DNA from 2 places in the Psychrobacillus sp. INOP01 genome. Region 1 is predicted to be linked to the other one. Evidence: a T-box and tRNA genes for the amino acid it is inferred to sense, from the RefSeq annotation. Region 1 holds a T-box; the other holds one or more tRNA genes.
The links. The T-box of region 1 lies ahead of metG (methionine--tRNA ligase). A T-box ahead of a tRNA ligase gene usually reads a tRNA of that ligase, here a tRNA-Met.
Positions count from the first base shown of each region.

Region 2: it encodes a tRNA-Met, which carries the amino acid that the T-box ahead of metG (methionine--tRNA ligase) is inferred to sense. The anticodon was not compared.

Region 1 is NZ_CP073315.1:330,999-334,429, reverse strand. It holds gene KD050_RS01720 (hypothetical protein) at 1-694, shown strand, start outside; gene KD050_RS01715 (class I SAM-dependent methyltransferase) at 681-1,448, shown strand; gene KD050_RS21365 (hypothetical protein) at 1,476-1,601, opposite strand; T-box leader at 1,702-1,961, shown strand; gene metG (methionine--tRNA ligase) at 2,018-3,431, shown strand, end outside.
Region 2 is NZ_CP073315.1:2,213,433-2,216,863, reverse strand. It holds gene KD050_RS11245 (SpoIIE family protein phosphatase) at 1-899, opposite strand, end outside; tRNA gene KD050_RS11240 (tRNA-Met) at 1,127-1,200, shown strand; tRNA gene KD050_RS11235 (tRNA-Glu) at 1,209-1,280, shown strand; gene KD050_RS11230 (DinB family protein) at 1,404-1,853, opposite strand; gene KD050_RS11225 (EAL domain-containing protein) at 1,881-3,086, opposite strand; gene KD050_RS11220 (S1 domain-containing RNA-binding protein) at 3,270-3,431, opposite strand, start outside.

The DNA of each region.
Region 1 (3,431 bases):
GTACTTCGATACAATTAAAAACGTTCACGAAAATATCCAAACAATTATTCCAGAAATTGCAGTAGCATATAAGAACAAATATAATATAGCCTTTCCAGTCGATATAAATTTGATAGTTGGCGGGTTTGGATCCAATGCATATACCTATCGGCAAATCATTCCAAATATTACTTTTGCATTAGAAAAGCTATCACCGAACTCTGATCATCTACGAGTAATAGTTGCTCATGAATTTGGACATCTGTCTCAAAATATTCTATCGGATGATGCAGAGATGGATTGGTCAAAGGCACAATGGACAAATCCTCTCATATCGCTTTACAGAGAAGGAATTGCAACGTACTTATCTCGTCAAATAGCTGTTAATCTTCATCCATCTGTCTATTTTTCTTATAATGATGAAGGTGCTGAATGGCTGGATTTTGCTCAAGCAAATATAATAATGCTCAAACAAGCATTTATGGAGGATTTTAAAGCTTTAACTACAGATGAGTTATATCGAGAGTGGTTTTCCATTAATGGTGGAAATAGATTTGGATATTGTAGATTAGCCTACTTTTTAGGTGATCTTTTTGTTCAAGAAAATAAGGAGAAGCACGGAGAATTGGCTACAATTATTGCATGGAAGGACCAAAATTTTGAAATGGAAATTGCTAAATGGCTTTTCATAAAAGGAGCAGATGAAGATGAATAATAATTTAGAAGAATACAGTGATCCGATTTCATATGATATAGAAAATGATTCTTATACTGGAGAACTGAATTTACTTTCAGAATGGGCTGTCAAGCAAGGAGGACCAATCATAGATTTGGCATGTGGAACTGGAAGAATGACGATTCCTTTAGCACAAAAGGGATTCCATTTAATCGGAGTAGACATACATGCTGGTATGCTTGAACGTGCGAGGAAAAAAGCAAATGATTTAAATGTACAAATTGAATGGTTAGAACAAGATTGCACAGCGCTTCAATTAGAACAAAAAAGTCCGTTTATATTTATGGTTGGGAACTCTTTTCAACATTTTCATACAAATGACCAACAAAATCTTGTTTTAAGGTCCATACATAATCAATTAGAGAAAGATGGAATTTTTATATTTGGGACAAGATTTCCAAATGCGGATGAGTTACTGCAGCCAAGTACAGAAGAATATTGGAAAACATATACGGATACGATGGAAAATAAAAAAGTGGATGTTTATACAATTAGTAATTATGATCCTATAGAACAAGTACAGCATTATACTACAATCAGAAAATACTTGGATGACGGTAATGTAGTAGAGGAAAGAAAAACGAATATTAGCTTAAGATACACATATCCTAAGGAAATGGAGCGGCTACTGTCCGAAAACGGATTAGACATTATGCATGTCTATGAGAATTGGAAAGGATCACAGCTAAGTAAGGATAGTGATGAAATGATTTATGTATGTAGAAAAGGATAAAATGAGCTAAAAAAAGTTTTGAGAAATCTAACCAAATAAAATCGCTATCAAATAAAGTGGAACACCAACAATGAGCAGTCCAGCAATAAAATACGATACATAATACAAAATATCATGAATAGCACCTGCAAGATCATCGATAAAGCTCTTCATATATATGCACCACCTTCGCTTTTTACTATTTTAACATAAAAATCACATTAATTCTTGTATTGTTTAGAATAGTATGTATAATCATATTAACAAATATAAATTAATAGCGATGAAGAGGAAAAGTAAAATGATAATGTTATAAAGAGAGCTTCTGTTGGTGGAAATGAAGTAAACTAGTCATTTGAACATGATCTCTGAGCTTCGTACTGAACGTTTGTAACTAGTAGGATACGACAAGATTTGACACTTGTTATCCATGTCAAAGTATAAAGGCTTTTTGCCATGTACTTTTAGAGTCAGACGATGTGAGTCGTTTGAAAATTAAGGTGGTATCACGAGAATAATAACCTCGTCCTTATCGGGATTTTCCGGTAAGGGCGAGGTTTTTTTATTTATAAAATTAGGAGGAATAGTGGATGAGTATTTTTATTGGAGGAGCATGGCCGTATGCAAACGGTTCATTGCATTTAGGTCATATAGCGGCATTATTACCAGGGGATATACTTGCAAGGTATTTTAGACTAAAGGGAGAGGACGTACTATATGTTTCGGGAAGTGACTGTAATGGCACTCCTATTTCTATACGAGCGAATAAGGAAGGTATTAAGGTAAAGGAGGTAGCGGATAGATATCACTTTGAATTTGAAGATTCTTTTCGGCGTTTGGGGTTTTCTTATGACCTCTATACGCGAACAGACAGTGAGAATCATCACCAAGTTGTAAAGGGACTATTTTTAAAGCTATTAGATAATGGGTTTATTTATAAAAAAGAAATAGAACAGACATATTGTGAGGAAGACAAGCAATTTTTACCCGATAGATATGTAGAAGGAAAATGCCCAAATTGTGGTAGCGGTGCTCGAGGAGATCAATGTGATAATTGTTCCAAAATACTAGATCCTTTAGATTTAATCGACCGAACGTGTAAGCTTTGTGGAAACGAACCGACAATTCGTAAAACGGAGCATTTCTATTTTAAGCTAAGTGCTTTTCAAGAGCAGTTAGAAGATTTTGTGCAAAAGGCGAAGTTGGATAAATTATGGCGAGACAATGCGATTCAATTTTCTGAGCGTTATTTAAAGGAAGGGCTGTTAGATCGAGCTGCCTCTAGAGATCTTCTGAATGGCGTAAGTATTCCTGTAAAAGGATATGAGGAAAAGAAAGTTTATGTTTGGATAGAAGCAGTAGCAGGATATTATTCTGCAAGTAAAGAGTGGGCAAAGAAATCTATGAAAGAAGATAAATCTTATTGGTCCAATAAAACAATCGCATACTATATACACGGAAAAGATAATATTCCATTTCATACGCTGATTTGGCCGGCAATATTATTAGGGATAAATAGCCAAGCATTACCCACACATATTATCTCAAACGAGTACTTAACACTCGAGAAAAGAAAGCTTTCTACTAGTCAAAATTGGGCAGTTTGGATACCGGATATTTTAGAAAGATATCATCCAGATTCCATTCGTTACTTTTTAACGATAAATGCTCCAGAAAATCGTGATACTGATTTCTCCTGGCGAGAATTCATATATAGTCATAACTCGGAACTGCTTGGTGCATACGGAAATCTTGTGAATCGAACATTTAAATTCATAGAAAAATTCTATGAAGGAAATATACCTGTGAGCAATATAGATGAACCAATTATTAACCAAACGGAAATATTGTATAAAGAAGTCGGAAAGCTACTAGAAAAAGGAAATTTCAAATTAGCATTAGAAACAATATTTCTTTATATCCGTAATGGAAATAAATACTTTGACGCTCAAAAACCGTGGATTCAACTAAAAGAAGAGGGGCTAGCGTGTAAAAAAACGATTG
Region 2 (3,431 bases), 1.9 Mb from region 1:
AATAGAGATGCAATAACAAGGGATCCTATATAAACAGAGTCTAGTGGCAATGTACGATCATATAAAATAAAGAAAAACGTGGCCCCTAGCATACTAAAGGCTTGCCACAGTCTCCCAAAAGGCTTATGAAGTCCCGCTAAGAAGCCCGTTACCGCGTAGACTGCAATCATTCCGCTAAAGCTAAGTTTAGAAATACTTAATATTGTTCCAGAAAGTACTGCAACCACTGTGGCAAGTTGGACACCACCAATAGCCGCTGACACCGCAATTACTAGATGTGCTGCCATAAGCGGAATCGAAACATATCCAAATATATACGAGGACATTCCAGTTAACACAAGTGCTCCTATGAGTAATGCAGCACCCATTCTTTCTGCCGTCCACCTTTTATGCAACAAGTCTGGAAATGGCAGGAATAACTGAAACAAAAATATTGTCATAAACAAACTTAATACACCTTCATATGCAATGGCTAGCCAAATAGAAACTGGAATCTCTCCGCCATACGAAACAAACTGCCAAGCTATCTGTATACATACGACATCTATCAGTACAAATACTGGTAAGGGAATTTTATTAATAAATCGATTTTGATAAAACGGAAATATTAATGCCTGTATTGCATGAATAATGACTTGTCCAAACCCTAGGGTAAAGCTACCTAGTATTGCTCCTGCAACTGCCCAAGGTACAAAGCGTTGAAACCTTAGATTTACTAGAGCCCAAAGAGGAAGGAAAAATGGAACCGAGGCCTCGAACAATACAACTTGTGCTAGAAAAAATGAGAGCAGTAGGAAAATTACGGAAAATAAAAGCGTAATCCTCTTGGCCTTCAAACCCCCCGTGATCCTTCTCAACGATATACTGCGTTTTTGTTCCTGTTCATAAACCGTCTTCAAAGCGAATACCCCCTATTCAACTATTGATGGAAGTATACCTAGTATCACCTCAAAAAGTATGTCTGTTTCTGACATGTACTTTAAATAACTTTTCGACGACATCAGCTAATAATCTAAAAAGTTTAAATATTTAAAACAAACTTTCTTTTAATCTTTTTAAAATTCTCTTAAAGAAGCATTGACACTTTGGCAAAACGCTTGTAATATATAATTTGTTCGTTAAAAACGGCGGCCTAGCTCAGCTGGCTAGAGCGTACGGTTCATACCCGTGAGGTCGGGGGTTCGATCCCCTCGGCCGCCATATTTTACGGCCCCTTGGTCAAGCGGTTAAGACACCGCCCTTTCACGGCGGTAACACGGGTTCGAATCCCGTAGGGGTCATCTAATAAAAAGCAGTTCCTATTTTTTAGGAACTGCTTTTTATATGTTTTGGAAATTAACAATTTGTCGAAGTTCATGCAAGAACGCGATTCATAACAGAAACTAAGCAGTCCGGAAAATTATTTATATAGAGGAGATTTGTTTCCTATGATGCTCGTCATGCTCTAAAAAACCCATAAAATAACTACGGATAGTGGATTTACTCTGTCCAATGTAAAACGCTTTGTCCCATTCTACTTCATCCGTTTGCTGAAGCTTTTCAATAATATGTTGTCGTTGCTTTTTTGCATAAGAAATGGTTTCTTTAAATGTTTGTTCATGAGCAAGGGCTGCGGCTTTTGTGTTAAATGTTTCGAAGTCTGGAAACCTTTCAAGCTTTTCACCTTCTTTCATATGTGGCAAACGTTGTTCAACCGTAAATCGATCCCATTCCCCAAGATGCATCATTATTTCATTTGGTGACCACTTTCCTTCTGCATAAGGAGCAGTTGCTCTCGTTTCGTCTAATGTAGTCAGAGAGTCCAACCAATTGATATATTCAACATGTGCTTTAAGTAGTTCTTCTTTCGTCACAGGATAACCCCCTTATATTTAAATACCCTACCTAAATATATTATGTGTAAACAAATAATCATACGATATATCAATAAACAAATACTCACTATTATTTAGAGGAATGGAAAATGTACGCATCATTTCCCCCGTAACAATATCGCTGTACATGTCCGAAAACTCACCACTTTGGTCATTACGCATTTTTATAATCGTTTTTAAAAAATAAGGACGCCAACTCCAGTTTTTCTGGATCGCATCTTCTTGGATCTCCCATTTTTTGTTGACACGAATAATATTGGGTGAAAGTTGGAATCCATCTTCATCACAAATATATATACGGAAAGAACAATCATCTAACTTCTCTGCAAGTAATAATAATTGCGCTACATTGTCGCTAATTGGATTTATATGTTCCACTGCTTTTTCTAACATATTCTGCAGGTTTTTCAATTCATTGTATTTTTCTTCAAGTAACCGCTTTTCTGTCGTAATAAATTGCTGGCACTTTTCTTTGAAATGATCTTTTAATAAATCTCTTGAAATTGTATCTGTTTGAGCATCTGCTAGATACTTCCCCTGATAATATCGCCCTCCATTTTTCCAAGCAAATTGAAGTTGGTGCACACTATCGATTCCTTCAAATAACATATTTGCTCCTATTTTACGAGCCAGCGATCCTAGGGATGTAAATAAGTCATTTTGTGCACTCCAAGACTCATAGCTCAGTTTTTCTATATTTACTTTTAATATATTTGGTGACAACATCTTTATATAATCTATATGACTTTCCGAACCCACTTGATTTATAGCTATTTTCATACCGTATGTACGATAATATCTGAGTATATTACTAAGTTGGCTAAAATCACCTTTATAATCATGCTCTGACAGGACTAGTACAATTCGTGAAAGTGAATCTTCAGTGACGTATTCATTAATAATATCGAAGTAACTCTCCCCATAATCTAGTATGAGTAAATTTGCATTACATGATAAGTATATATCATAGTCTTTTTCCTTTTCCGTTAACTCTGAGAGGGCTAGGCGAAGAATTTTATGTTCGACTTCTAATCGATATTCTACTGGAATATCCTCATCATATGCAAAAGTGTTTAAGTTGATAAGCTTTTCTCCATTTACAAGCTTTCCTAAAACCTCATAAGCAACCACAGTATGTTCGTCCGCACTAAAAATTGGTTGATAATATGCTTTTACATGTTCTATGTTCGTTAGTACATCCATTGCATCCATCAAAAAACCTCCTAAAAGATCAAAACTAAAATAATACATACGTTATTAAAAATAAAAATCAGTATACCTTACCTTAAGAATATGTTCTTTTGCATTATTTTGTGTACAAAAAAAAGGTGTTAGCAAAGCCAAACACCTTTTTATCTATATGACATTTTTTCTACCTATAAAACAGACAGCAAATTATCCTCTTTTAGCGCCTCTGCCACCGCGCTTAGATTCTGTCGCGCGCTTTAACGTAGACAAACGATCTTCGCTATCCTTCAAGAATCTAGTCATTTTTTGCTCAAAATTCTCTTTCATTGGACGATCGCGATCATTTGGGCGATTATTGCCACCACGTGG